Regions from separate parts of the Streptomyces sp. NPDC045899 genome, predicted to be linked through region 1. Evidence: riboswitches for the same ligand, from Rfam matches in the RefSeq annotation. Region 1 holds a riboswitch; each other region holds the start of a gene.
What was found. Region 1 has a riboswitch for thiamine pyrophosphate ahead of AC07FT_RS26285 (thiamine ABC transporter substrate-binding protein). Riboswitches for the same ligand answer to the same signal wherever they lie in the genome.
Positions count from the first base shown of each region.

Region 2: it holds a riboswitch for thiamine pyrophosphate, as region 1 does, so the genes downstream of both, AC07FT_RS07520 (purine-cytosine permease family protein) here and AC07FT_RS26285 (thiamine ABC transporter substrate-binding protein) in region 1, are expected to answer to the same signal.
Region 3: it holds a riboswitch for thiamine pyrophosphate, as region 1 does, so the genes downstream of both, thiO (glycine oxidase ThiO) here and AC07FT_RS26285 (thiamine ABC transporter substrate-binding protein) in region 1, are expected to answer to the same signal.

Region 1 covers NZ_JBWKKP010000020.1:62,579-72,403, forward strand. Annotated here, with positions in the region: gene AC07FT_RS26270 (LOG family protein) at 1-124, shown strand, start outside; gene AC07FT_RS26275 (ABC transporter ATP-binding protein) at 140-1,177, opposite strand; gene AC07FT_RS26280 (ABC transporter permease) at 1,178-2,791, opposite strand; gene AC07FT_RS26285 (thiamine ABC transporter substrate-binding protein) at 2,905-3,975, opposite strand; TPP riboswitch at 3,971-4,075, opposite strand; gene rlmN (dual-specificity RNA methyltransferase RlmN) at 4,127-5,233, opposite strand; gene AC07FT_RS26295 (phosphatidate cytidylyltransferase) at 5,306-6,481, opposite strand; gene frr (ribosome recycling factor) at 6,481-7,038, opposite strand; gene pyrH (UMP kinase) at 7,143-7,925, opposite strand; gene tsf (translation elongation factor Ts) at 8,080-8,916, opposite strand; gene rpsB (30S ribosomal protein S2) at 9,016-9,825, opposite strand, start outside.
Region 2 covers NZ_JBWKKP010000004.1:134,323-144,147, reverse strand. Annotated here, with positions in the region: gene AC07FT_RS07530 (MXAN_6230/SCO0854 family RING domain-containing protein) at 170-2,788, opposite strand; gene AC07FT_RS07525 (YwqG family protein) at 3,040-3,915, shown strand; TPP riboswitch at 4,002-4,095, shown strand; gene AC07FT_RS07520 (purine-cytosine permease family protein) at 4,087-5,526, shown strand; gene thiM (hydroxyethylthiazole kinase) at 5,571-6,383, shown strand; gene thiE (thiamine phosphate synthase) at 6,380-7,126, shown strand; gene crtI (phytoene desaturase family protein) at 7,319-8,887, shown strand; gene AC07FT_RS07500 (phytoene/squalene synthase family protein) at 8,884-9,825, shown strand, end outside.
Region 3 covers NZ_JBWKKP010000001.1:74,616-84,440, forward strand. Annotated here, with positions in the region: gene AC07FT_RS00340 (TetR/AcrR family transcriptional regulator) at 1-222, shown strand, start outside; gene AC07FT_RS00345 (phytoene desaturase family protein) at 588-2,120, shown strand; gene AC07FT_RS00350 (hypothetical protein) at 2,145-3,158, opposite strand; gene metF (methylenetetrahydrofolate reductase [NAD(P)H]) at 3,196-4,116, opposite strand; gene thiE (thiamine phosphate synthase) at 4,270-4,965, opposite strand; gene AC07FT_RS00365 (Rv2175c family DNA-binding protein) at 5,051-5,416, opposite strand; gene AC07FT_RS00370 (NAD(P)/FAD-dependent oxidoreductase) at 5,543-6,724, opposite strand; TPP riboswitch at 6,954-7,067, shown strand; gene thiO (glycine oxidase ThiO) at 7,059-8,261, shown strand; gene thiS (sulfur carrier protein ThiS) at 8,258-8,458, shown strand; gene AC07FT_RS00385 (thiazole synthase) at 8,462-9,307, shown strand; gene AC07FT_RS00390 (SRPBCC domain-containing protein) at 9,678-9,825, shown strand, end outside.

The DNA.
Region 1 (9,825 bases):
GCGGCGGCTGCCGACGTGGCCGCTGCTGGAAGCCCTCGCGGAGGGCCGGCCGATGAAGTCCCGCATCGCGCTGGTGGATTCGGTGGACGAGGCGCCGGACGCGCTGGCGGCACTGCGGGGCTGAGGGGCGGGGCGGGCGTCAGCCGTCCCGCTCCAGCACCACGACCTCCGCCGCCTCGAAGACGGCCCCGACCCGGTCCCCCGTCCCGGGGGCGTCGCGCAGCGCGCAGGACGCCTCCAGGCGGGGGGCGTCGCTTGTCGACGGCCGGAGAACGAGCGCCACGTGGTCCCCGCGGAAGGTGCGCGCGGCCACCGTGCACTCCAGCCCGTCCCGGGGCCCGGTCAGCCGCACCCCGGCGGGGCGGACCAGCAGCCGGCACGCTCCGGGCCGGGTGCCGGACGGTACCGGCAGCCTGCCCCAGGGGGTTTCGGCGACGCCGTCCCGCACGGTCGCCCCGACCACGTTGTCGAAGCCGAGGAAGCGGGCGACGAACTCGCTCACGGGCCGCTGCCACACCTCCAGCGGGGTACCGCTCTGCGCGATCCGGCCGCGGTCCATCACCACCACCCGGTCGGCGAGCGCGAACGCCTCCCCCTGGTCGTGGGTGACCGCGAGCACGGTGGTGCCCAACCGGCCGAAGAGCTCGCGCAGTTCGACCACCAGCCGCTCGCGCAGCCCGCGGTCGAGCTGGCCCAGCGGCTCGTCGAGCATCAGCAGCCGGGGCCGCGGGGCCAGGGCGCGGGCCAGCGCCACCCGCTGCTGCTCACCGCCGGACAGCGAGTCGACGGCGCGCCGCTGGGCACCGGGCAGCCCGACCAGGTCCAGCAGTTCGGCGACGGTGCGCTCGGTCTCCGTACGCCCGGTCCGGCGCATCCGCAGGCCGAAGGCGACGTTGCCGCCGACGTCGCGCTGCGGGAAGAGCTGGTGGTCCTGGAACATCAGGCCCACGCCGCGCCGGTGCGCGGGGACGCCGGTCTGGTCGCGGCCCGCGAGCCACACCCGTCCCGCGTCGGCGCGCTGGAGCCCGGCCACCACCCTCAGCAGGGTGGACTTGCCACTGCCGCTCGGCCCGAGCACGCACACCGTCTCGTGCTCGGCGACCGCCAGGTCCACGGCGGCCAGGGCGTCATGACGGCCGAACCTGACCGACACCCCGTCACAGCGCAGCAGTGTCATTCAGAACTCCCCGGAACGGTCGGTGCGGATGCGTTCCAGCGCCACCAGGGACGCGGCGCAGACCAGCATGAGGATCGTGCTCAGGGCCATCGCCTGGCCGTAGCTGAGTTCACCGGCGCGGCCCAGGAAGCGGGCGACTGCCACCGGCAGGGTCGGCTGGTCGGGCCGGGAGATGAACACCGTCGCCCCGAACTCGCCCAGCGACACCGCGAACGCGAAGCCGGCCGCCACCGCCAGCGCCCGTCCCACCAACGGCAGGTCCACCTCCCGCCAGACGCGCAGCGGGGAGGCGCCCAGCACGGCCGCGGCCTCGCGCAGCCGGTGGTCCACCGCCCGCAGCACCGGCAGCATGGTCCGCACCACGAACGGCACACCCACCAGGGCCTGCGCCAGCGGCACCAGCATCCAGGAGGCGCGCAGATCCAGCGGCGGCTCGTCCAGGGCGATGAGGAAGCCGAAGCCGACGGTGACGGCGGAGGTGCCCAGCGGGAGCATCAGCAGCGCGTCGAAGCCCCGCACCAGCCTGCCCGCCCGCCGGGTGAGGGCGGCGGCCGCGAGGCCGCCCACGACCAGGGCGATGACGGTGGCGACGACCGCGTACCGCAGGGAGTTCCCGACAGCCTCCAGGGGGGCCACGAAGAACGTGCCGCCGCTGTCGGCCGCCGACCGGAGCGCCCGGTAGGAGTCGAAGCCGTAACCGTCGGGCCCGTTGAGCGAGCGTTCCACCAGCACCGCGAGCGGGGTCAGGATCAGCAGCGCGGCGACCGCCAGCACGCTTCCCAGCAGTGCCCACTGCGCCGCGCCCTGGGGGCGGCGGGCGGTGCGGGCCGGATCGACCAGCCGCAGCGCGCCCTCCCTGCGCCGGACGGTCCACGCGTGCAGGGCCAGGACACCGCCGACCGCGGCGAACTGGACGAGGCTGAGCACGGCCGCGGTCGGCAGGTCGAGCAGCTGCGCCGTCTCCCGGTAGATCGCCACCTCCAAGGTGGCGTAGTGCGGGCCGCCGAGGATCTGCACCACCCCGAAGGAGGTGAAGGTGAAGAGGAAGACCATCAGGGCGGCGGCGGCCACGGCGGGCGCCAGCGCGGGCAGGGTGACCCGCCGCCATGCGCTCAGACGGCTCGCGCCGAGCATCCGCGCGGCCTCCTCCTGGCGCGGGTCGAGCTGGGCCCACAGCCCGCCCACGGTCCGTACCACCACGGCGTAGTTGAAGAAGACGTGGGCGAGGAGGATCGCCCAGACCGAGGTGTCCAGCCGCACCCCCCACAGCTCGTCCAGCAGTCCGCCACGGCCCAGCAGCGCCAGGAACGCGGAGCCGACGACGACGGTCGGCAGGACGAACGGCACGGTGACCACGGCGCGCAGCAGCCCCTTGCCGGGGAAGGCGAAGCGGGCGAAGACATACGCGCCGGGAAGGGCGATCAGCAGGGTGAGGGCGGTGGAGGCGGCGGCCTGCCAGGCGGTGAACCACAGGACGTCCACCACGGCCGGGTCGCTCACCACCTCCGGGATCCGGCCGAACCGCCACCGGCCGTCGGTGCGCAGGCCCCGGGTGACGATGGCGGCCACCGGATAGGCGAAGAAGATCCCGAAAAAGGCGAGGGGCACGGCCATCAGGGCCAGCCGCAGCGCCGCACCGCGCGGATCGCGCGGCGGCCTGTCCTCCCGGGACTCCCCGGCGGCCCCGGCGCTCCCGGTGCCCCCGGCGGTCTTCTCGGGGCCGGTTCCTACAGGACGAGCGAGGACCATGCCTTGACCCACGGCTCACGGTTCTTGGCGATCTTCTGCGGGGAGAGGGTCGCCGGGTCGGCGATCTCGACCCCGTACCGGGCGAAGAGCTCCGGCAGCTTGACGTCCTCGCGCGCCGGGTTGACGTACATGCTCAGCGGGACGTCCCCCTGGAACCGCTTGCTCAGCAGGAAGTCCAGCAGCGCCTTGCCGCCCTTGGTGTTGGACGCGCCGTTCAGCAGCCCGGCGAATTCCACCTGCCGGAAACAGGTTCCCGTGGCCACCCCGGTCGGAGCCTTGGCGGGCTTGGTCTTGAGGTCCGCCACCCCGGCGGGCGGGCTGGACGCGTAGGAGACGACGAGCGGCTTGTCGCCCTTGCCACCGCCGGAGAAGCGGTCGAAGTACGCCTGCTCCCAGCCGTCGACGACCTCGACCCCGTTGGCCCGCAGCTTCTTCCAGTAGCCCTTCCAGCCCTCGTCGCCGTACCGGGCGGCGGTGCCGAGCAGGAAGCCGAGTCCGGGGGAGGACGTGGCCGCGTTCTCGGTGACCAGCAGGTTCTTGTAGGCGGGCTTGGTGAGGTCCGCGAAGGTCCGCGGCGGCGCCAGCTTCTTCTCGGCGAAGTACGCGCGGTCGTAGTTGACGCAGATGTCGCCGTAGTCGACCGGGGTGACACGGTGCCGGCCGGCGTCCAGCTGGAACGCGGCCGGGACCTTGTCCAGGCCCTTGGCCCGGTACGGCGTGAACAGGTCGTGGTCGAGGGCGCGGGAGAGCAGGGTGTTGTCGACACCGAAGAAGACATCGCCCTGCGGGTGGTCCTTGGACAGGATGGCCTGGTTGACGGCCGAGCCCGCGTCGCCGCCGGTCTGTCTGCGCACCTTGTAGCCGGTCTTCTCGGTGAACTCCGCGAGCACCGCCTTGGAGACCGCGAAGGAGTTGTGCGAGACCAGGGTGACGGTCTTGGAATCGGCGCCGCCGGAGCCCCCGGAGTCCTCACCGCAGCCCGCGAGGGCTATGAGGCCGAGCGAACCGAGGAGGGCCGTGCCGATGGCACGCCGGAGGTGGCTGTTCATGCTGATGCTGACTCCCTACGCCGGTATGACCCGGATCAGGTCCGAGGGTCTGCGGCCGTGCCGCACTCTCAGCGCCCTGGGCGCTCCCCTGTCGGAATGTTCATTTGTACGACGGTGCGATGTTTCGCGAAGGCACCGTATCAGCCGCCGTTCAGCGCTCCGTGGCCGCCAGCTGCCCGCAGGCCCCGTCGATCTCCTGCCCCCGGGTGTCCCGGACGGTCACCGGCACACCGTGCGCCTCCAGGGCCGCCACGAACGCCTTCTCGTCCTCGGGACGGGAGGCCGTCCACTTGGAGCCGGGCGTGGGGTTGAGCGGGATGAGGTTGACGTGCACCCGGCGGCCCTTGAGCAGCCGCCCGAGCAGATCGGCCCGCCACGCCTGATCGTTGATGTCCTTGATCAGGGCGTACTCGATGGAGATCCGGCGGCCGGACTTCTCCGCGTACTCCCACGCGGCGTCCAGGACCTCGCGGACCTTCCAGCGGGTGTTGACCGGAACGAGGGTGTCGCGCAGCTCGTCGTCGGGGGCGTGCAGGGAGACCGCGAGCCGGCACTTGAAGCCCTCGTCGGCGAAGCGCAGCATCGCCGGAACCAGCCCGACGGTGGAGACGGTGATCCCGCGCTGGGACAGGCCAAGACCGTCCGGCTCGGGGTCGGTGAGCCTGCGGATGGCACCGACCACCCGGTTGTAGTTGGCCAGCGGCTCGCCCATGCCCATGAAGACGATGTTGGACAGCCGGGCCGGACCGCCGGGGATCTCACCGTCCCGCAGGGCCCGCATCCCGTCGACGATCTGGTGCACGATCTCGGCGGTGGACAGATTGCGGTCCAGACCCGCCTGGCCGGTGGCGCAGAACGGGCAGTTCATCCCGCAGCCCGCCTGTGAGCTGATGCACATGGTGACCCGGTCCGGGTAGCGCATCAGCACGGACTCCACGAGCGTGCCGTCGAACAGCCGCCACAGGGTCTTGCGGGTCGTGTCGTCGTCACAGCTGATGTGACGCACCACGCTCATCAGTTCCGGGAGCAGCTCGCCGGCCAGCTTCTCGCGCGAGGCGGCGGGGATGTCCGTCCACTGGGCCGGATCGTCGGTGTACCGCGCGAAGTAGTGGCGCGACACCTGACCGGCCCGGAAGGGCTTCTCCCCCAGGGCCGAGACGGCCTCGCGGCGCTCGGCGGGGGTGAGGTCGGCAAGGTGCCGCGGGGGCTTCTTGGCCCCGCGCGGCGCGACGAAAGTGAGTTCTCCGGGCTTAGGCATGGTTCACCCAGTGTCGCAGACGTACGAAGGGCCCCGCGCCGCCCGGGGCGCGGGGCCGCTCGGCGGGGGCGGTCAGCCTCCGCCGACGAAGATCACCAGCAGCAGCCACACCACCGGCGCGGTGGGCAGCAGCGAATCCAGCCGGTCCATGATCCCGCCGTGGCCGGGCAGCAGCTTGCCCATGTCCTTGATGCCCAGATCGCGCTTGATCATGGATTCACCGAGGTCACCGAGGGTCGCGCTGACCGCGACGGCCAGGCCGAGCAGCAGCCCCTGCCACCACGCGCCGCCGTCGATCAGGAACTGCATGCACAGCGCGCCCGCGACCATGGCGAACGCCACCGCGCCCATCAGCCCCTCACGGGTCTTCCCCGGGCTGATCCGCGGCGCGAGCGGATGCTTGCCGAAGCGCCAGCCGACCGCGTAGGCGCCGGTGTCGCTCACCACGGTCAGCAGCAGGAAGATGAGCACCCGCCACGCACCGTCGTCGGTGTCGAGCATGAGGGCCACGAAGGTGGCGAGGAACGGTACGTAGAAGGCGGCGAAGACACCGGCCGTGACGTCCCTGAGGTAGTTGTCCGGCGGTTCGGTCATCCGCCACACCAGCACCGCGAGGGCCGTGAGCGCCACCGCCACCCAGGCGCCCTGGGCGCCGCGCACATATCCCGCGACGACCATGGCGACGCCGCCGACGGCGAGCGGCGCGAGCGGCACCCGGATGTCCTTGCGCTCGGCCAGCCGTGAGGTCAGCTCCCAGAGCCCGACGACCACGGCGACCGCTATGACGCCGATGAACACGGGCTTGTAGATGAAGAGCGAGGCCACGATGACCACACCGAGGCCGACGCCCACCCCTATCGCGGCACGCAGGTTCCGGCCCGCGCTCTTCTTCGCCTGCCCGCCACCGGTGCTCCGCGCGCCGTCGGAGCGCGCCGGATCGGGTGCGGGGCCGGAAGGCGTCGGAGGACGCCCGGCGGGCTGCCCGGGGCCGGGCCGCCGCTCCCGCTCGTCGCGGAAGAGGGGACCGCCCGGTCCGGCGGCCCCCCGGTCACGGTCGGCGGCATCGCCGGGTTCGCCGCCTGCGTGCGGCACGGTGGGCATGGGGCGAGTGTGCGCCGCTTCGCCCACCTCGTGCACGGGACCCGCCGAAGAAGGGGGCACCTCCCAGCCGTAGCCGGGGGAGGTGCCCTGATCGGCGGGACCCCAGAGTCCGGCGCGCGGCGGGGCCCCCCAGGAAGAGTCGTTCATCAGACCTCGAGCAGCTCGGCTTCCTTGTGCTTGAGCAGCTCATCCACCTGCGCGACGTACTTCGCGGTGGTGTCGTCGAGCTCCTTCTCGGCGCGCCGGCCCTCGTCCTCGCCGACCTCGCCGTCCTTGATCAGCTTGTCGATGGACTCCTTGGCCTTGCGGCGGACGCTGCGGATCGAGATCTTCGCGTCCTCGCCCTTGCCCTTGGCGACCTTGATGAACTCCTTGCGGCGCTGCTCGGTGAGCTCCGGGAACACCACCCGGATGATATTGCCGTCGTTGCTGGGGTTGACGCCAAGGTCGGAGTCGCGGATCGCCTGCTCGATGTTGCGCAGCGCGCTCTTGTCGAACGGGGTCACCACGGCCATCCGCGGCTCCGGCACCGAGAACGACGCCAGCTGGTTGATCGGCGTCAGCGCACCGTAGTAGTCCGCCACGATCTTGTTGAACATCGCCGGGTGCGCACGCCCGGTGCGGATCGCGGCGAAGTCCTCCTTGGCGACCACAACGGCCTTCTCCATCTTCTCCTCGGCCTCGAGGAGGATCTCTTCGATCACCACTTGCTCCTGGTGTTATCCGTAGGCAGAGCCTCGCCCCTGCGTGCGTCTTCTCCTGCACGGTGTCCGACCGGCAGGCCGTTGTCCATCCCCCGTTCGAGCCGTCAGGCCCGGGAGCCCTGGTCGCTCACGAGCGTGCCGATCTTCTCACCCTTCACCGCACGCGCGATGTTGCCCTCGGCAAGGAGTTCGAACACCAGGATCGGCAGCTTGTTGTCGCGGCACAGGGTGATCGCGGTGGCGTCGGCGACCTTGAGATCGCGGGTGATCACCTCGCCGTACTCCAGCGCGTCGAACTTCACCGCGTCCGGATTGCGGGCCGGGTCGGAGTCATAGACCCCGTCGACCCCGTTCTTGCCCATGAGCAGGGCTTCGGCGTCGATCTCCAGGGCGCGCTGGGCGGCGGTGGTGTCCGTGGAGAAGTACGGCATGCCCATGCCCGCGCCGAAGATGACCACGCGCCCCTTCTCCAGGTGGCGCACCGCCCGCAGCGGAATGTACGGCTCCGCGACCTGGCCCATGGTGATGGCGGTCTGGACCCGGGAGTCGATGCCCTCCTTCTCCAGGAAGTCCTGGAGCGCCAGGCAGTTCATGACCGTGCCGAGCATGCCCATGTAGTCCGAGCGCGCCCGGTCCATCCCGCGCTGCTGGAGCTCCGCCCCGCGGAAGAAGTTGCCGCCGCCGATGACGATCGCGATCTCCGCGCCGTCCCGGACCACGGCGGCCACCTCGCGCGCGATGGCGTGCACGACATCGGGGTCGACACCGAGTCCCCCGCCTCCGGCGAACGCCTCGCCGGACAGCTTCAGCAGGAACCGGCCATGTGGGGCTGTGCCGCGCGCGTGCTTGTCGTCGGCGGCCTGTTTGGCGTCCGCGCCGTGATTCATTGGAGATCTCCTCGTGCACATACGAAGAAGGCCATTGCCGGACGGTCCTGGTACGACCTCTGCGGCAATGGCCTCCTCGTCACATCTGCGGCCGACCGGTTGACGGTTGGCTGCCTACGACCCTATCGGGGTCGCCGGTCATTCGCTGCTCGGCTCAGACGCCGACGCGGAAACGGGCGAAGCGCTTCAGCGAGACACCGGCCTCGTCCAGAACCTTCTGGACGGTCTTCTTGTTGTCCTTGGCGAACGCCTGGTCGACCAGGACGTTCTCCTTGAAGAAGCCGGTGACGCGACCCTCGACGATCTTCGGCAGGGCGGCCTCGGGCTTGCCCTCCTCGCGAGCGGTGGCCTCGGCGACCCGGCGCTCGTTCTCGACGGTCTCGGCGGAGATCGCGTCGCGGCTGAGGAACTTCGGCGCGAAGGCGGCGATGTGCTGCGCGATGTCCTTGGCGACCTCGGCGTTCTCCTTGTCCAGCTCGACCAGGACGCCGACCTGCGGGGGCAGGTCCGGGCTGGTGCGGTGCATGTACGCGGCGACGTAGCCGCCGGAGAACTGCGCGAAGCGGTCGAGGACGATCTTCTCGCCGAGGGTGGCGTTGGCCTCGTCCACGAACGCCTGGACGGTCTTGCCGGACTCGATCTCGGAGGCGAGCAGCGTCTCCAGGTCGGCCGGGGAGGTCTTGGCGACGTGCGCGGCGATCGCGTCGGCGACGGCGACGAACTTGTCGCCCTTGGCCACGAAGTCGGTCTCGCACTTCAGCTCGACCAGGACGCCGGAGGTCTTGTCGTCGGCGATCAGGGAGACGACGGCACCGTTCTCGGCGCTGCGGCTCTCGCGCTTGGCCACGCCCTTCTGGCCCTTGACGCGCAGGATCTCGACGGCCTTGTCGACGTTGCCCTCGGCCTCGTCCAGCGCCTTCTTGCAGTCCATCATGCCGGCGCCGGTCAGCTCACGGAGCTTCTTGACGTCAGCGGCGGTGAAGTTCGCCATGATCTGTGAATCTCTTCTCGAAAGTCGAAAGCTCTACGGGTGAACGGCGGGGGCGGCGCCTGCGCACCATCCCCCGCCGTCGTACACCGTCTGCGTGGATCAGCCCTGCTCGGCGCCCGCGGCCGGGGTCTCGGCAGCAGCCTCGGCCGGCTTCTCGGCGGCAGCCTCGGCGGGCTTGTCGGCGGCAGCCTCGGCCGGCTCCTCGCCGGCGGCCTCGGCCGGCTTGGCAGCCTCGGGCTCGTCGGCCTTCTTCTCGCCCTCGAGCAGGTCACGCTCCCACTCGGCCAGCGGCTCGCCCGCGGCCTTGTCGGCCTTCTCGTCACCGGTGGCGACGCCGGAGCGGGCGATGAGGCCCTCGGCGACGGCGTCGGCGATCACGCGGGTGAGCAGGGTGACGGAGCGGATCGCGTCGTCGTTGCCCGGGATCTTGTAGTCGACCTCGTCGGGGTCGCAGTTGGTGTCGAGGATCGCGACGACCGGGATCCGGAGCTTGCGCGCCTCACCGACGGCGATGTGCTCCTTCTTGGTGTCCACGATCCAGACGGCGCTCGGCACCTTCTGCATCTCGCGGATACCGCCGAGGGTCTTCTCCAGCTTGGCCTTCTCGCGGGAGAGGACCAGGAGCTCCTTCTTGGTGAGGCCGGAGGCGGCCACATCCTCGAAGTCGATCTGCTCGAGCTCCTTCAGGCGCTGCAGACGCTTGTAGACGGTCGAGAAGTTGGTGAGCATGCCGCCCAGCCAGCGCTGGTTGACGTACGGCATGCCGACGCGGGTCGCCTGCTCGGCGATGGCCTCCTGCGCCTGCTTCTTCGTGCCGACGAACATGATGGAGCCGCCGTGCGCGACGGTCTCCTTGACGAACTCGTAGGCGCGGTCGATGTACGACAGCGACTGGAGCAGGTCGATGAT
Region 2 (9,825 bases), on a different contig from region 1:
TTCCGCCCATCCCGCCGATCGGTGTGCGTTATGACAACTGCACCCTCGGGCCGTTGCCCCACCGAAAGGCCGGGAATTCCCCCGGAATGGACATAGGGCGCATGAGTACGACGAAGCTCATGACTTCGGGCGGGGCGCGGCGACGCGCCCCGCCCGGGGCCGCCGGCGCTCAGTCGGCCGTCGGGCCGCTGTGCGCAAGGGAGTTGACCACATCGGAGGCGGTGAGCAGGCGCACCGCCGCCGCGTCCAGCCCCGCCGGGTGCAGTGCGTACACCGGGCAGCCGGCGGGCAGCGGGACGTCCCCGCGGACGAGGAACGCCGCGCCGATCCTGGAGGGATCCTGACCGATGTCACCGGCCGACGGGTCGTGGTCCGGTGCGCCGATACGTCCCGCGAAGGCGAGGACGTCCTCACCCGCACGGCGGCGGTACGGAGTGACCGAACCGTCGGTGTGGCGCAGCAGCACGGTGGTGGCACGGGCCGCGGTCTGCCAGACGGCGAGTTCACCGAGCTCGACCCGGGCACCCGAGGTGAACAGACCGGTCAGGCTCCTGCCGAGGGCGGCCAGCACCTGGACGTGCCGGTGGACGGCGTGACCGGTGCCGGACAGGCCCTGGACCACGTCGAGCCACCGCATCGTGCGCCCGGGGATGTCCAGCACCAGCGGTACCGAACTGCCGGCGGGGGACGTCAGGTCGAAGCGCTGCTCGACGGCGCGGGGGTCGAAGACCGGCCCCTTGTCGCCCGGCTCGTCGCGCACCATGAAACCGGCGAACGCCTCGGGCAGTTCGTCGAACGGCACGGCGTTGTAGGAGAACACCGCGGCGACGGCGTAGCGCACACCCGCCCGCTCCAGCTCGTCCAGATCCAGGTCGAGGAACTCCGAGGCGCCGTCCGGGGCCGGGGCGCTGGTGCGGTCCCCGGAGTGGACGGCACCGCTGTGGCGGAGTCGGGTGTAGTCGCAGGTGCCGACGTGCTCCCACGCCCCGTTGAACAGCGCGAGCGACAGGTCCAGATCGGTCCGGCCGGACTCCTCGCTCTCCATCCAGTGCAGGAACAGCCGCAGCGTGCGGCCGGGGGTGAGGGGACGCTCGCTGCCGCGCGGCAGGGTCACCAGGGCCCGCGAGGCGGTCCGCTCCGCGAACGGCGCCACGATGCCGTCCAGATCGGCGTCGACCACGGCCACGTCGAGCGGGCCGAGGGCGGCGGCGCGGCGCAGCACCTCCTCGGTCAGCGCGGTGATGGCCGCCTCGACCGCGTGGCCGGCCGGTATGTCCCGCTCGTCGTCGGCCAGATACGCCTTGGCCTGGGGACCCTTGGGGAAGAACACCCGCTCGCCGGTGGGCTGCCGCCGGGAGCGCAGCGCGCCGAGCGCGGACAGCAGCACCGCGGGCGACACCCGGGTGGCCGCCGTGGGCAGCGCGGACAGCACCGGTCCGGTGTCCTCACCGGCCAGCCGCAGCAGGTGGTCCAGACGGCGCAGCAGTTCGCCGGGGCGCTGGGTGAGCAGTGCGGTGGCACGGCGGTGGTCACCCTCGGCGAGCGCGGTCTCCACCCGCCCGCCCCAGGTGCGCACCCGCGGCCGGTCGCCGCCGGTGTCGACCGCGGTCAGGGGCTCGGCGGCGGTACGCAGGGCGTCGCCGAACCGGTCGTCGGACAGCCGGGTGTTCCGCAGGGCCGCCACCGCGAGCGCGGCGCGCGGGAAGCGGCCCGCGTACTCGAAGGGGTGCAGCGCGTGGGCCGCGGGGATCCACAGCGCGCGGTGGCGCCGCATATCGGCCACGGCGAGGGCGGGGTCGAGCGCGTCCAGCGCGCCCAGCAGGGCCCGGCGCACCGGCCGCGGCACCGGCGCCAGCCGCGGCACCTCCACCAGACCCGGGTCACCGCCGGACCACACGATGAGCAGCCGCAGGATGTCGGTGGCGGTGTCCAGCCGGGCCGCCACCTCGGGCAGCACCGCTGCGCGCGTCCCGGGCGCGCGCAGCAGCCACGCCAGGACCCGCGCCTTGGTCTCGCGTCCGGGCAGCGCGGCGGGCAGCCAGTCCAGGTCCGCCCGGCCGCAGACCTCGAGCAGCGCCTCCAGGTCATCGGCGTCCTGCGGGGACAGCGCGGCGGTACGGCCCAGCAGCCGGCCGGTCTCCTCGCGGACGGCGCGCCGGCGGTCCGCCAGATCGCCGCCGAGGGCCAGGACGCGCAGCCGCTCGGGCAGCGCGCGGTGGCGTCCGGCTTCGGCCCGCGGCGGGGCCGGGAGCAGGAACGGATCGTCGGCGGAGAGGGCGCGGTGGCAGATCGGGCAGGCGGCGAAGTCCGATCCGTCGAAGCACCGGCGGCACACCAGATGCGCACACGGCGAGACGGCGTGGACGGTGCCCTCGCCTTCGCACAGGACGCACGGCTGCCGCGGGTGCTGTGTCAGCAGGGCCAGCACCCGCTCCACGTAGAACACCGTGGTGTCGTACGGCGTGGAGTCGGGGAACTTCCGGAAGAGCGGGGTGTGCTCGCGGTCGGCCCCCAGCGCCCGGTCGATATCGGCGAGCAGGGTGCGTCCGGTGACGGCCATCGCCGTCGGTCCGCCCGCGGTCAGGGCCTCGCGCAGCGGCGCGGACAGCACATAGCCGCGGTCGAGGAGGTCGGCCTCGAGCAGGGTCACGCCGGCGAGGACGTCCGGGGACACCGGTCCGGAGCCGTCGCGGGCGGGCAGGTACACCGCGCCCCGCCGGGTGAGCAGCACCTCGGCGACGCTGCGGAGTCCGGTCCGGGCACCTGTGGTCCGGGTGGTGGTGGTCATGCTGGATCCCCCTTGTCCGACGGCCACCGCCGTCGGAAAAACAGCCGCGCCCGCCGGTCGGGGCGGGCGCGGCGTGAAGCCTTGGAGCGGGCGGAAGTTCGGTGCGCTCGTTGTCGTAGTAATCGAGTGAGAAGGAAGCACACCTGAGAGCCGCCCGCTGATCCAGAACGTACCAAGTCCGGTGCGCGGTTCGCAGATCTTTTCCAGGAGCCGGTGCGGGTCTGTCGGTGTCCCCGGTCACCATGGTGCGCATGGACACCCAGGAGAACACCGCGCCCGACGCCCTGCGCACGCTGGCCCGCACCCATCTGTCCCCGGAGCTGGCCGACCGCTGGACGGGACTGCTGCGCCCCGCCGCACACCTGGTGGCGGCCGGTCCGGGCGATCCGGTGGTCGGCCGGCTCGGCGGTCTGCCCCGGCTGCCCGAGGACGTCGAGTGGCCCGTCTGGGAAGGCTACGGTCCGCTGTCGTTCGTGGCCGTGGTCGACTGTGCCGCGCTGCCCGTGGACGAACTGGACATTCCGCTGCGCCCCGAGGGCAGCCTGGCCTTCTTCTACCTCGAGGACGAGGAGTGCGAGGCGGTGGTGGACACCTGTGATCCGGACACCTGGGCGGGTGCGCGGCTGCTGCATCTGCCGCCCGGGACCGACGGTTTCCCCGAGCGGCCCGCTCCCGAGGGGCTCACCCCTTACCCGGCCGTACCCCTGACCGTCCGGGTGGCGCCGAGCCCCCCGGACTCCGAATCGACCGTACTGAGCCGGGAGTTCGGGCTCGGCGCGCTGTCCGTCAGGGAGCGTTACGGCCATCCGGTGCGCGATGACGCCTTCATGGAGGCGCTGTGGGACCACCAGAGCGGCGCCGCGCACCAGATCGGCGGGCACGCCCAGTGCGTCCAGGGCGCCGTGGAGATCACGGTGGCCAAGGCGGTGCTGGGCGACGACGTCGACTGGGACGATCCGCGCGTCGAGGAGGAGGCGGCGCGATGGGTGCTGCTGGCCCAGTTCGACTCCGACGAGGACACCGGGATGATGTGGGCCGACGACGGTGTCCTGTACTGGCTGATCCGTCCCGAGGACCTCGCCGCGGGCCGTTTCGACCGGGCGATGTTCACCTGGCAGTGCGGCTGACGCGCCGCCGTACCGGGCGGCGGCGGACCGCTGACGTGCGGCCTCCGGACGGGGGCCGCCGGGTGAGGGGTTCCGCTGGGCCCGCCTTACCGGACACGGGGTGCCCCTGCGGGGGCTGAGATCACACCCGTCGAACCTGAACCAGTTAGCACTGGCGGAGGGATGTCACCCATGTCACTGCCGCATGCCCCCGGCGAGCCGGCCGTATCCGGCCCCGTCTCCGTCCACGACGGACGGATGCCCGCCGCACCCGGCGATCTGCGGGTCGAGGCCCGCGGTATCGCGCCCGTGCCCGAGACCCACCGCTACGGCGGGCCGGGACGCCTGTTCACCGTGTGGTTCGCCCCGAACCTGACCATGACCGGTGTGTTCACCGGCACCGTCGGTATCGCCCTGGGCCTGGACTTCGCCACCGCGCTCACCGCGGTGGTGCTGGGCACGCTCCTGGGCGCCCTGCCCACCGCGTATCTGGGGACCTGGGGGAGCCAGACCGGGGCCGGACAGCTGCCGCTGGCACGGCTGGCCTTCGGCCGGGCCGTCGCGGTGCCCGGTGTCCTCCAGTGGCTCTCCTCGGTCGCCTGGGACGCGCTCATCGGCCTGTTCGGCGGTGACGCGCTGGCCCGGCTGTGCGGCTGGCCGTTCTGGCTGGGTGTGCTGGTGATGATGGCCGCCCAGGGAGCGCTCGGGGTGCTGGGCTACGAGGCCATCCACCGGATGCAGACGGTGATGACGTTCGTGCTCGCCGCCGCCTTCCTCGCGCTCGCGGTGAAGCTGGCGGACAGTGCGGACCCGGCCACCACCGGTGCCGCCCAGGGCGCCGACCGCGCCGGTGCGTTCGTCCTGACCAGCACGATCGCCCTGAGTCTCGCACTGTCGTGGGCGCCGTACGCCAGTGACTTCAGCCGCTATCTGCCGCGCGCCACCTCACGGGCGCGGATGTTCTGGTGCACCCTCCTCGGCGTCACCCTCTCCTTCGTGGCGGTGCAGGCGCTGGGACTGTGGGGCGCCTCGGTGCTCACCGACCAGACGGCCCGGGGCGTGGACGAGGCGCTGGGCGGTGGCACACCGGGCGCGCTCGGACTGCTGGCCGTGGCGCTGGCCGCGCTGTGCAGCAACGCCATGAACGACTACAGCGGCTCACTGGCCCTGCAGACCGTCGGGGTGCGGATCCCGCGTCCGCTCGCGGCCGCCCTCGCCGCCGTACTCGGCTTCCCGCTGGTGCTGTGGATGCACGCCGCGGACACCACCGCCCGCTTCCAGAACGTGCTGCTGTTCGTCGGCTACTGGATCCCCGGCTTCGTCGCCGTGGTGAGCGTCGACTGGTTCGCCCGGGCGCGGACCCGCGGTGGTACCCCCGTCGACCTGGCCACCGAGAACGCCCGGCCGCAGCCCTGGTGGCCCGCGGTCCTGGCCTTCGCCGCCGCCTTCGCCGCGGCGGTACCGTTCATGGACACCACCCTGTACACGGGTCCGGTGGCCGAGGCGCTGCACGGCGCCGACCTCGCCTACTACACGGCCTTCCTCGCGGCACTTCTGGTCTACGCACCGCTCAGACTGCGCCGCCACGCGCCCGCCCCGGCCTCCCGCCACCCCGGCCCGATACCGGAGTGAGCCTGCGCCGCCCCGTCCCGACCCCGTTTCCGGAGCGTTCCCCCATGGCCCCTTCCGCCGTCCCCGAGCACACCGCCTTCGCCGCGCACGCCCTCGCCCGGGTGCGGGAGACCACCCCGCTGGTGCAGTGTCTGACCAACGCGGTCGTCACCGGTTTCACCGCGAACGCGCTGCTGGCCCTCGGTGCCTCCCCTGCCATGGTGGACATCCCCGGGGAGGCCGGTCCGTTCGCCGGGGTCGCCTCGGGGGTGCTGGTCAACCTGGGTACCCCGCACGCCGAGCAGCGCACCGCCATGACCGAGGCGGCGCGGGCGGCCGGAGCGGCCGGGACCCCGTGGGTGCTGGATCCGGTGGCCGTCGGCGCACTGCCGGTGCGCACCGGACTGGCGCGGCGGCTGCTGGAGCTGCGGCCCACCGTGATCCGGGGCAACGCCTCCGAGATCATCGCCTTGGCGGACGGCGGTGACGGCGGCCGCGGGGTGGACTCCGCGCACGAGGTGGAGGCCGCCCGGCGGGCCGCCGGGGAACTGGCCCGCGCCACCGGTGGAGTGGTCGCGGTGTCCGGTCCGGTGGACGTGGTCACCGACGGCACCCGGCACGCCCGGATCGCCAACGGGGACGCGCTGCTGACCCGGGTGACCGGCGGCGGCTGTGCGCTGGGCGCGGTCATGGCGGCGTTCGCGGCGGTGGACGGGGACCGGTTCGCCACCACCGTGGCTGCGGTGGCCGCGTACACCGTGGCCGCCGAGCGTGCCGCCCCGGAGGCGTCCGGCCCGGGGAGCTTCGCGGTGGCGTTCCTGGACGCCCTGGCCGCGCTGGAGCCGTCGGAGCTCACCGCGCGGGCGGCGATCTCATGAGTACCTCCCGGAATCCGTCCGCCGGGACGGGGCCGTCCGCCGGGGCGCCGCCGGTGGATCTGTCGGTGTATCTGGTCACCGACACCGCCCAGTGCGCGGCCCGCGGCCGGAGCGTGGCCGACACCGTGGCCCGTGCCGTGGCCGGGGGTGTCACCGCGGTGCAGGTACGGGAGAAGGACGCGGACGGCGGGGACTTCCTGCGCACGGTACTGGAGGTGGCGGCCGTCCTCCCCGAGCCGGTGGCGCTGATGGTCAACGACCGCGTGGACGTGTTCCTGGCCGCACGGGCCGCCGGGGCCCGGGTGACGGGTGTCCACGTGGGCCAGTCGGACCTGCCCGTCGCCGCCGTACGGGAGTTGATCGGCCAGGAGGCGGTGCTCGGGCTGAGCACGGCCACACCCGAGGAGGTGCGGGCGGCGGCCGGGGAGCCCGCACGCGTCGACCACCTGGGCATCGGCGCCCTGCGCGCCACCCGTACCAAGACCGACGCGCCGCCCGCCCTCGGCCACGACGGCTTCGCGCGGCTGGTCCGGCTCGGTCCGCTGCCCGCCGTCGCCATCGGCGGAGTCACCCCCGCCGACCTGCCGCGGCTGCGGACCGCCGGGGCGGCGGGAGCCGCCGTGGTCTCCGGGGTGTGCGCGGCCGAGGACCCCCGTTCGGCCGCGGCGGCCTACGCCCAGGCGTGGCGGAACACCACACCGGTTGGGCCGAAGGAGTGCCGGGGCGACACGGACACCCGCTGAGCGGGCACCCCTCCTGATGCGACGGCGCGCCGGACGGTGCGCCCGTCGGAGGTGTCGGATGTGGCGGACCGCCCGGGGCGGCTGCCGCCACCGGGCCGCTCAGAGAGGAAGCGCCATGCGCCGCAGCGCGGGAGAACGGAGTCCGGCCACCGTCGTGGACGCGGAGGTGGCCGCGCCCGGAGGCGGCGGCCGATGAGGACCGTCGGCGGACGCACCGACCACGTCGTGGTGGTCGGTGCGGGTCTGTCGGGGCTCGCGGCCACCCTCCATCTGCTGGGCGCCGGACGCCGGGTGACCGTGGTGGAACGGGCGGCCCTGCCCGGCGGACGGGCCGGGCGCACCGAACGCGGCGGCTACCGGATGGACACCGGCCCGACCGTGCTGACCATGCCGCACCTGATCGAGGAGGCGCTCGCCGCCGTCGGCGACCGGCTCGCCGACCGGCTGGAGCTGATCGGGCTGCACCCGGCCTACCGCGCCCGTTTCGCCGACGGTGAGCACCTCGATGTCCACACCGGCGCCGACGCCATGGAGGCGGAGGTCCGCCGGTTCGCGGGCGCCCGCGAGGCACGGGGCTACCGGCGGCTGCGGACGTGGCTGGAGCGGCTCTACGCGGTCCAGATGCGCCGTTTCATCGACACCAACTACGACTCCCCCTGGCAGCTCCTCCACCCCGATCTGGCCCGGCTCGCCGCCCTCGGCGGTTTCGGACGGCTCGACGCGCGGCTCGGCCGCTTCCTCCAAGACGAGCGGGTGCGCCGGGTGTTCAGCTTCCAGGCGCTCTACGTCGGGGTGCCGCCCGCGCGGGCACTGGCCGCGTACGCGGTCATCGCGTACATGGACACGGTGGCCGGGGTGTACTTCCCGCGCGGCGGTGTGCACGCCCTGCCGACCGCGCTGGCCGACTCCGCCGCCGACGCGGGTGCCGAACTGCGCTACCACCACCGGGTCACCCGGCTGGAGCGCACCGGGGACCGCGTGACCGCCGTCCTGACCGACCAGGGCCGCATCCCCTGTGACGCGGTGGTCCTCACCCCCGATCTGCCGGTGTCCTACGGGCTGTTGGGGCGGCGGCCACGCCGCCCGCTGCGGCTGCGCCACGCCCCGTCGGCGGTGGTGCTGCACGCGGGCACCGACCGCACCTGGCCCGATCTGGCGCACCACACCCTCTCCTTCGGTGCCGCGTGGCGCGGCACCTTCGACGAAATCACCCGCACGGGGCGGACGATGACCGATCCGTCCCTGCTGATCACCCGCCCGACCACCCACGATCCCGGTCTCGCCCCGCCCGGCCGCCATCTGCACTACATCCTCGCGCCGTGCCCCAACACCGAGACCGGGCCCGGTCCGCGGGCGTGGCGGGAGCTGGCGCCCCGCTACCGGGATGGTCTGCTGACCGAACTGGAGCGCCGCGGGCTGACCGGGATCGGTGCAGCCATCGAGGAGGAGTGCCTGGTCACCCCGGCCGACTGGACGGCCGAGGGGCATGCGGCGGGCACTCCGTTCTCCGCCGCGCACACCTTCGCGCAGACCGGCCCGTTCCGGCCGCGCAACCTGGTGCGCGGAGTGGCGAACGCGGTCCTGGCCGGATGTGGCACCACACCCGGTGTCGGGGTGCCGACGGTGCTGCTCTCCGGAAAGCTGGCCGCGCTGCGGATCACCGGACATCCCTCCGCCGCCGGACGGCCGCCGTCCCGCGCCACCGCCCGGCCCCCCGCGCTGACCGGGGCGGACCCAGCCGGGAGAGGCGGCGGCGCATGACCGCCCGGGAGCTGGACGCGGCGGGTGTCACCGACCCGGCGCTGCGCGCCGCGTACACCCGCTGCCGGGCGCTCAACGCACGCCACGGCAAGACGTACTTCCTGGCCACCCGGCTGCTGCCGGTGGCCCGCCGGCCCGCGGTGCACGCCCTGTACGGTTTCGCCCGCTGGGCCGATGACATCGTGGACGACCTGGTGAGCCGGGACGGTCCGGCCGAGCGCGGCGCGGCGCTCGACGCGCTCCGGACCCGGCTGACCACCGGGCTGCGCACCGGCACCAGTGACGATCCGGTGGTCCGGGCCCTGGCGCACACCGCCGCCGTGTACGGCATCGACCATGGCCACTTCACCGATTTCATGGCCTCCATGCGCAGCGATCTGGAGGTCACCGACTACGCCACCTATGACGACCTGCGTACCTATATGCACGGCTCCGCGGCCGTCATCGGATTGCAGATGCTCCCCGTGCTCGGCACCGTCGTCCCGCGCGCGGAGGCCGCTCCGCACGCCGCCGCCCTGGGTGTCGCCTTCCAGCTCACCAACTTCCTGCGGGACGTGGGCGAGGATCTGGAGCGCGGCCGGGTCTATCTGCCCCGTGACCTTCTGGCGGCGCACGGGGTGGACCGGGAGCTGCTGGAGTGGAGCCGCGCCACCGGGGTCCACGACCGGCGGATCGTGGCCGCACTGCGGGCCGCGGCCGGGCTCACCCTCGGGGTGTACCGCGAGGCGGCGCCCGGGCTGGCCATACTCGATCCGGTGTCCCGGCCGTGCATCCGTACGGCCTGTGTGCTCTACGGCGGCATCCTGGACGCCATCGCGGCGGACGACTACCGCGTGGTGCACCGGCGTTCGGCCGTGCCGCGCCGCCGCCGTGCCGCGGTGGCGGTGGACGGTCTGGGCCGGGTCGCGGCCGCGCGGCTCCGGGCCCGCACCGGCAGG
Region 3 (9,825 bases), on a different contig from region 1:
ATAGCGGTGATCGAGGCCGAGTTGCGGGACGGTGTGACCGCGGGCGAGCTGAGCGAGGACATCGACATCCCGCTGACCGCCTCGGCGCTGTTCGGCATGGTCCTGGTGGCCGCGCTGGACTGGCAGTCGTACCAGCCCGAACGGTCGCTGGACGATGTGCACGCGGCGCTCTCGCTGCTGCTCCAGGGCCGGGTGGGCGGCGGCGCCGTTGCCCCGGGCTGACGGCTCACCAGGACACGCGGACACGGCAGAAGGCGCTGTCCCGGCGCGGTTTCGACCCCCATCGGTCCCGCGCCGGAACAGCGCCTCCCCCCGTAACTCCCCCGTAAGAGCCACCGTGGCAGCGGTGGCTCCCCCGTACGCCCCCGGTATGTCCGGGCCCCCGCCGTTCCGCCGCCCCGTGTCGGCGGTCCGGCGAGCGCCCTTCCGTGTGCTCCACTCTCCCGTCCGGACGGGATCCGGCCCATCCGCGCGGCTACTCATCTCCCGGTCTGAGTACGCGTACTCAGACCCCCCGCGCTCCTCCCCACGGCCGTGCCCCCGGCCACCGTCCACCGGTGTCCGCGGCGGCGGATAAAGTCGTGGTCATGGCACGGATTGCGGTGATCGGCGCGGGGATGGGCGCCATGGCGACGGCGGCCCGGCTGGCCGTCGCGGGCCACCAGGTGGTGGTCCACGAGCGCGGCGCGACCCACGGCGGCGGGGTCGGGCGCTTCGAGCGCGACGGCTTCTCCTTCGACACCGGCCCGGGGCTGCTGCACCTGCCCGCCGTCTACCGGGACCTGTTCGTGAAGACCGGCAAGGAGCCGCTGGAGCGGAGCGTCGAGCTGGTCCAGGTCGATCCGGCCGCCCGCCACCTCTTCGCCGACGGCACCGCGCTGGTGCTGCCCAACGCCTCGCACGGCGGGGTGAGCCAGGCCATGGACGCCGCCCTCGGCGCGGGCGCGGGCGAGCGCTGGAGCGATCTGGTCAACCGGGCCCGTGAGGTCTGGGACGCCACCCGCAGACCGCTGCTGGAGGAGCCGCTGCGCGCCGACTGGCGGGTCCTGGGCCGCGATCCGTATCCGGCCGCCCCGGTGCGGCGCTGGTACGGCGCCCGGCGCCCGGCCACCCTCGCCGATGTGGCGCGGCGCGAGCTGAGGGACCCGCGGGCGGTCGCCCTGCTGGAGAGCCACGTCCTGGCCCACGGCCTCGACCCGCGCACCGCCCCCGCCGCGGCCACCGTGCTGCCCTATCTGGAGCAGACCTTCGGCACCTGGTACGTGCGCGGCGGGATGCGGGCCCTGGCCGACGCGCTGTACGAGCGCTGCCGCCGGCGGCGCGTGGAGTTCCGGTTCGGCGCCGAGGTCATCCGCGTCATCGAGGAGAACGGCCGCGCGGCGGGCCTGGAACTGGCCGACGGCACCGCCGTGGAGGCGGACGCGGTGGTCGCGGCCGTCGACCCGGCGCTGCTGCCCGGGATGCTCGGCGGACGGCACCCCTGGGACGAGGGCGACGTCTCCCCCGAACTCGGCCCCGGCAACGGCACCCCGGGCCGTCTCACGGTGTATCTGGCGCTGCGCGGGGCCCGCCCCGCGGACACCCCGCACCGCACCGTGGTGCACGCCCCGGACCGCACCGCGGAGCTGGCCGGGGTCTTCGGTGACGGCCGCGCCCTGCGCAAGCCCTGTCTGCGCCCCACGGTGACCGTGCTCCGCCCGGACGACCCCACGGTGTGCCCGGACGCGGACCACGAGGCGGTCACGCTCACCGCCGTGGTCGCCCCGCACGGCCCGGTGGACTGGACCGACCGCGAGGCCGCCGAGGACGACGCGGACGGTCTGATGACGGCGGCCAAGATGGTGATCCCGGACCTCGCGGAACGGGTGCTGTGGCGGGAGGTCCGCACTCCGGTCGACACCGAGGCGGACACCGGCGCACGTGGTGGCGCGGTCCCCGGCCCGGCGCTCGCGGGCGCCGGGGGCCGTCTGCTGCGCCCGGCCAACCTCACCCGGCTGCCGGGGCTGTACCTGGCGGGTGGCTGGGCCCATCCGGGCGGCGGTCTGGCCCATACCGGGATGTCCGGCGCGCTGGTCGCCGGTCTGATCGTCGAGGGCGAGGACTTCCGCGGTTCGCAGTGACGGGCGCTCAGGCGCCCCGGGCGCTCAGTAGCGGTACTGCTCGTCGTAGCCCTGCTGGAACCCCGGCTGCTGGTAGGGGTACGGCTGCTCGGCCGGGGGCTGGGTCTCCCCGTCGCGCTGCTGCGGGACCCAGGTGCCGCCCGGCTGCATCGCGTCACCGCCCGGGGCGTACTGGCCCTGTGCCGGGTACCCGCCGCCTGCCGCCCAGTGGTCACCGGTGAGCGGATCGCCGCCCAACGGGTCGGTGCCGTACGGGTCCTGCCCGTAGGCGGCGTACGGATCGGCGTACGGCTGCTGGCCGTACGGCTGCGCCTGTGCGTAGGGGTCGGCGTGCGGCTGCTGCTGGGGCTGGGCACCGCCGTACGGATCGCCGTACGCCGCGTACGCCTCGTTGCCGTAGTCGTAGGCGCCCTGCTGACCCTGCGGGGCCTGCTGCTGGCCCATCTGACCCATCTGGCCCGCGTCGGCGTACGCGCCCTGGCCGTAGGCGTGGCCCTGGCCGGTGTCCTGTGAGCCATAGCCGCCGTAGGTCTCGTAGGCGCTGTAGCCGTCGTCGGCGCCCCCGCCGTACGCCGCCGCCCCGGCGGGCTGGGAGGGCGCGAAGGGCGAGGCATCGTCGTAGACGCCGTACTCACCGGTGTCGTCGGGCATCGGCTCGGGCCGGTAGGTGGGCGGTTCCATGGGGGCGACCGGGACGTCCTCCAGGTCCGAGACCTGGAGGATCGGCTCCGGCTCGGGCGGTCCGGCACGCTCCTCGTCCCGGCCCCGGCTCAGCCCCGGCAGTCCGCCGCGCAGCGCCCACCCGGCCGCGAAGCCGCGCCGGAACGAGAGGGTCACATAGGTCTGGCCGGTCGCGAAGGCGACCGCGCCGATCACGATCACCAGTACGGACGGGACGAGCACCCCGGCCACCACGCCGAGGAAGCCGACGAACGCCAGCAGCCGCCAGCGCAGCCGCGCCTTGTACTGCAGCAGGACCTCGCCCAGCAGCCACAGCGCGACGATCCCGAACGCGATGTAGAGGACCGTCCAGCCCATGCCCGCCCCTCTCAGTGCGGCCGCCCGTCGGCTGCCGTTACGAGGACCGCTGATGCAGTCCCAGGTTCTCGTAGATTTCCAGCGTCGCCGTGGAGTGGTTCAGGGTAATGAAGTGCAGCCCGGGGATCTCCTCGGCCATCAACCGCGCACACAGCTCGGTGGCGTAGTCGATCCCGATCGAGCGTACAGCGGCGGCGTCGTCCTTGACGGCCAGGATCCTCTCCGCGAGCTCGGGCGGGAAAGCCGCATTGCTGAGCTTGGCGAACCGCTCGATCTGCCGCACGTTCGTGACCGGCATGATTTCAGGGATGATGGGCGTCGTACAGCCCGCTGCGGCCACTCGGTCGCGCAGCCGCAGATAGTCCTCCGGGTAGAAGAACATCTGCGTGATGGCGAAGTCGGCGCCCGCCCGGCACTTGTCCACGAAGTGGCGGACATCGGTGTCCCAGTCCGCGGAGCGGGGGTGCATCTCGGGGAAGGCCGCGACGCCCACGCAGAAGTCGCCCGACTCCTTGATCAGCCGGACCAGCTCGATGGCGAAGTCCAGGCCCTCGGGGTGCCGGACCCACTCCCCCAGCGGATCGCCCGGCGGGTCGCCGCGCAGCGCGAGCATGTTCCGGATCCCGGCGTCGGCGTACTGGCCGATGATGTTGCGCAGCTCGGCGCGGGAGTGGCTGACCGCGGTCAGATGGGCGACGGGGGTCAGGGTGGTGTCGGTCGCGATGCGCTCGGTGGCGCGCACCGTGCCCTCGCGGGAGGAGCCGCCGGCGCCGTACGTCACGGAGACGAAGGTCGGCGAGACGGCCTCCAGCCGGCGGATGGCGTTCCACAGCGTGTGCTCACCCTTCGCCGTCTTGGGGGCGAAGAACTCGAAGGAGTACGACTGCTCGCCCGACGCGAGCAGATCACGCACGGTCCGCGCGCGATCGGTCCTGGTGGAAGCGGTGCCTAGGGCCATATTGGGAAGGTTAGCCAGCGGGGTGGACCACGCCCACCCGAGAGGCCGATATTTACCTTTTGCCGGGGGCGCGTCCCGCAGTGCGGACACCCCCGCCGTCCGCCCTCACCTGCGTCGCAGCCCAGGAGCGGCCGTCCGGTCCGCCCGGTGGAACTATGCCGCCCGGATCCGCTTGGCCAGCCCCGCCGCCGCCTCCGCCGGGTCGTCGGCGGCGGTGATCGCCCGGACCACCACGATCCGGCGCGCCCCCGCCTCCAGCGCCTCGTCCAGGTTGGACGCGTCGATACCGCCGATGGCGAACCAGGGGCGGGCCGGGCGCAGCGCGGCCGTGTACCGCACCAGCGACAGCCCCGGGGCGGGGCGGCCCGGCTTGGTGGGGGTGGGCCAGCAGGGGCCGGTGCAGAAGTAGTCCACACCGGGCTGGGAGACCGCCGCGTCCACCTCCGCCTCGGCATGGGTGGAGCGGCCGATCAGCACGTCCCGGCCGAGGATCGCGCGGGCAGCCGGAACCGGGAGGTCGCCCTGGCCCAGGTGGAGGACATCGGCGCCGATGGCGTGGGCGACGTCCGCGCGGTCGTTGACGGCCAGCAGGGTGCCATGGCGGCGGCACGCCTCGGCGAGCACGGCCAAGTGGTCCAGTTCCTCGGCCGCCTCCATGCCCTTGTCACGGAGCTGGACGATGTCCACCCCGGAGGAGAGCACGGCGTCCAGGAACTCCGGCAGGTCGCCCTGGCGCTTCCGGGCGTCGGTGCACAGGTACAGCCGGGCGTCGGCGAGCTTCTCCCGGACGGAGCCGGCGGACGCGGACGGGCCGGCGGAGGTGCCGGTGGACGGGCTGGTGGCGGCCATGGGTGTGGCGGGTCCCCCCGGGTCGGCGGCGTACGGGCGGGATCCATGCCCCGCCCGTACGCCGAGGTGATGATGCGGAACGCGGTCAGACGGCCAGGGCCTGCGCCCGGCGCTTCACTTCCGTGCCGCGGTTCTCGGTCAGGGCCCGCGCCGGGGTGCCGGGCAGGGTCGGGTCAGGGGTGAAAAGCCACTCCAGCATCTCTTCGTCACTGAAGCCGTCGTCCTTCAGAAGCGTCAAGGTCCCCACGAGGCCCTTGACGACCTTGCCGTCACCGATGAACTCCTCGGGCACCTGGAGGACCCGGTTCTCGCCGCGGCGCACCGCGATCAGCTGGCCTTCCTTGACCAGCTGCCGGACGCGGGTCACCTCGACACCGAGCTTCTCGGCGGCGTCGGGGAGCGTGAGCCAGGCGGGGACGAGAGCATCGATCTTTGCGTCAATCTCGGTCACGGGAACAAGCCTGCCATCTGGGACTGACAGTGGGTAGCCGGGTGTCCGCCGTGCGGGCCGCACCGCCCGTCCCGCACGGCCCCCGCCCCCCGTCACGCCCCGCGCCGGCGGGACGCACGGGAACGGTCAGGAAACGGCGGACTTCAGCGGCACCGAGGGGTCCGTGGCCCGGGTCCGGTCCAGCCGGGCGCCGCGTTCGATCAGCTTGCGGCCCTGGGCCAGATCGCGCGGACGGCCGACGGCCAGCAGGGCGACCAGCGCCCCGTCCCGCAGCCAGCAGACCGCCCAGGACGCCCCGGCCGGATCGCCCCGCCACACCAGTTCGTCGGCCTCCTCGTGGTGACCCGCGTACTGGATGAACCGCCCGAACTGCTCGGACCAGAAGTAGGGCACCGGGTCGTAGACCGCGACGCCGGTGTGGGCGGCGGTCCGGCTGCCCACGACGTTGGCGGCGACCGTGCGCGGCCCCTGGAGCGCGTTGTCCCAGTGGTGCACCAGCAGCCGGGTGCCGTAGCGCGCGGAGGGGAAGGACGCGCAGTCGCCGACCGCGTAGACGTCCTCCACCGAGGTGCGCAGCCGTTCGTCGGCGGCGACGGACCGGTCGTCCGCCAGTTCCACGCCGGAGCCCGTGAGCCAGCCCGTGGCGGGCCGCGCCCCGATCCCCACCACCACCGCGCCCGCCCGCAGCCGGGTGCCGTCGCCGAGCAGCAGCCCGGTCTCGTCCACGCCGTCCACCCGCGCGCCGGTGACCAGGGTGGCGCCGTAGTCCGCGTACCAGCCGGCCATCGGCGCGGCCACCTCGGCCGGGAGGGCGCCCGCCAGCGGCCGGTCGGCGGCCTCGACGACGGTGACCGCGCAGCCCGCCTCCCGGGCGGCGGTGGCGAACTCCGCGCCGATCCAGCCCGCCCCCACCACCACGATCTCGTGCTGCCGGGCGAGCACCGGGCGCAGCCGCTCGGCGTCGTCCAGGGTGCGCAGCAGGTGGACGCCGGGAACGCCCTCGCTGCCGGGCAGGGCCACCGGCTCCGCGCCGGTGGCGAGCACCACGACGTCGTAGGGCACCGGTCCGGACTCGGTCTCCAGCCGCTTCGCCCCGGCCTCCAGCGCGGAGACCGTCACCCCGAGCCGCAGCTCGATGCCGAGGGCCTGGAAGTCCACGTCGAACGCGGACCCTTCGGCCTTGCCGAGCAGCACGGCCTTGGACAGCGGGGGCCGGTCGTACGGCTGGTGGGGTTCGGCCCCCAGCAGCAGGATCTCCCCGGCCCAGCCCTCCTCGCGCAGCGCGACGGCGGTCTGCACCCCCGCCATGCCCGCGCCGACGATCACCACGCGCTGCCCGCTGCCCACCGTGGACGCCGTCCTCGTCGTCTCATCGCTCACACGATCACTGTATGGCGGTACGCGGGGCGCACCGCAGAGCGCGGGGCGAGATCTCCCTTACAAGATCGGCGCGGGGATGGGCGGGTTGCCGCCGTGATTCCCGGCTCGTCCGGTTCGCCCTTCCGGGCCCTTCGGGGCTCGTACTAGGGTGGCGCCACAGAGCACTCGCGGGAGTTCGGACGCACCGGGCTGAGAGGGAGGCTGGGACGGCCTCCGACCGTACGAACCTGATCCGGGTCATGCCGGCGAAGGGAGAGGCAGTATGCCCATGCGCGCATCGGTCACCGGGGGGACCTCGTACGACGCCCTGGTCATCGGGGGCGGCACCATCGGTCTGGTCACCGCCTGGCGGGCGGCCCAGCGCGGGCTGCGCACCGCGCTCGTGGACCCGGCACCGGGCGGCGGGGCGGCCATGGTGGCGGCCGGGATGCTGGGATCCGTCGGCGAGTTCCAGTACGGCGAGCACGCGCTGCTGGATCTCAACCTCGCCTCCGCGGCCCGCTATCCGGAGTTCGTGGCGGAGGTGGAGGAGGCGGGCGGCCAGGAGGTCGGCTACCGCGCCTGCGGCACGCTCATGGTGGCGCTCGACGCCGACGACCGCGCCCATCTGCGCGACCTCCACGAACGGCACCAGCGCCACGGGCTGCCCGTGGAGTGGCTCACCGGACGCGAATGCCGCCGTCTGGAGCCGATGCTGGCCCCCGGCGTCCGCGGCGGGATGCGCATCGACGGCGACCACCAGGTGGATCCGCGGCGGCTGACGGCGGCCCTGCTGCGCGCCTGCCAACGGGCCGGGGTGGTCCTCCACCGTGTCCTGGCCGAGCGGCTGACGGTCGGCGGGGGCCGCGCCACGGGCGCCGAGCTGGCCGACGGCACCCGGCTGTCCGCCGGGCAGACCGTCCTGGCCGCCGGGAGCCGGAGCGCGCGGCTGGCGGGCGTGCCCCCGGAGGTGCTGCCGCCGGTGCGTCCGGTCAAGGGCCAGGTGCTGCGGCTGACCGTGCCCGCCCCCTGCCGGCCGTTCCTGTCCCGGGTGGTGCGGGCCGTGGTGCGCGGCACCGACGTCTACCTCGTCCCGCGGCTCGACGGCGAGCTGGTGATCGGCGCCACCTCCGAGGAGTCCGGCTGGGACACCACGGTCACCGCGGGCGGGGTCTACGAGCTGCTGCGCGACGCCCATGAGTTGATCCCCGGCATCACCGAACTGCCGCTCGTGGAGAGCTGTGCCGGGCTGCGCCCCGGCTCCCCCGACAACGGCCCCTTCCTCGGGCCGACCGCGCTGCCGGGGCTCCAGCTGGCCACCGGCCACTTCCGCAACGGCGTCCTTCTCACCCCGGTCACGGGCGATGTCATGGCCGAGGCGCTGACCGGCGGAGAACTCCCGCCGGTGGCGCGCGCGTTCACCCCGCACCGGTTCGACGGCGCCGCCCGGTCCCCGATCACCGCACCACAGGAGCAGCCCGCATGACCGTCTCCGTCAACGGGGAACCCCGCGAGATCACCGAGGGCACCACCCTCGACCTGCTGGTGGCCACCCTCACCCGGGCGCCCTCGGGCGTCGCCGCGGCCGTCAACGAGACGGTGGTGCCGCGCGGCCAGTGGCCGCTGACGGCGCTGGGCGAGGGCGACCGCGTCGAGGTCCTCACCGCGGTCCAGGGAGGCTGAGCCATGACCACCACCACGAGGGACACCGCGGCCGCCGGGAACGGGGCCGCCGCGCCCGCCGCCGACCCGCTGACCATCGCCGGGACCGCGTTCGGCTCCCGGCTGATCATGGGCACCGGCGGGGCGCCCAGTCTGGAGATCCTGGAGCGCGCCCTGCTCGCCTCCGGGACCGAGCTGACGACCGTGGCCATGCGGCGTCTCGACCCCACGGTGCAGGGTTCGGTGCTCTCCGTACTGGACCGGCACGGCATCCGCCCGCTGCCCAACACCGCGGGCTGTTTCACCTCGGGCGAGGCCGTGCTGACCGCGCGGCTGGCCCGGGAGGCGCTGGGCACGGACTGGGTGAAGCTGGAGGTGGTGGCCGATGAGCGCACCCTCCTCCCCGACCCCGTGGAGCTGCTGGACGCCGCCGAGACCCTGGTGGACGACGGTTTCACGGTGCTGCCGTACACCAGTGACGACCCGGTGCTCGCCCGGAAGCTGGAGGACGTGGGCTGCGCCGCGATCATGCCGCTGGGCTCGCCCATCGGCTCCGGCCTCGGCATCCGCAATCCGCATAACTTCGAGCTGATCGTCGAGCGGGCCACCGTGCCGGTGATCCTCGACGCGGGCGCGGGCACCGCCTCGGACGCCTCGCTCGCGATGGAGCTGGGCTGTGCCGCGGTGATGCTCGCCTCGGCCGTGACACGGGCCCGGGAGCCCGCCCTGATGGCGGCGGCGATGCGGCACGCGGTGGAGGCGGGGCGGCTGGCCCGCCGGGCGGGCCGGATCCCGCGCCGCCACTTCGCGGAGGCGTCGTCCCCGGCGGAGGGCAGGGCCGCGCTGGACCCGGAGCGGCCCGCCTTCTAGGGAGCCGGGCCCCGGCGTCGTGATGCGGCCGGGCCCGCGACCGCCGGACCTGCCGCGCGGGGCACCCCCGGACGGAGTCCGGGGGAAGGACCCGCCCGGACCGGCCGCGCCACAGCGGCACCGCCCAGCGGTAGCCGGGGGCAGCCGTGCCAGGGCGGGCGAGCGGGACGGACCCCGGCTGACGCGGCACCGCTACCGCGTCACGCGGACCGGACCGGGTCGGCCCCGCGGTGTCGGTGCCGACGGCGGGCCGTGTGGCTCGCGTCGCCGGGGCGGGAGCGAGCCACACGGCCCGGCCGGGCCCTCCCCGGCGGCTCGTCGCGTCATGGGCACGGCGCCCCGCCTACCGTGGAAGCCGGAGGTGGTCGCCGTGACCGTGACCGTGGCCGACCAGATCGAGCGCGAGGTGTACATCGCCGCGCCCGTCGACCGGGTGTGGCGGGTGCTGACGACGCCCGAGCACATCCGCGCCTGGTACGCCTTCGGGGGCTGTGAACTGGAGCTGCGCCCCGGCGGCA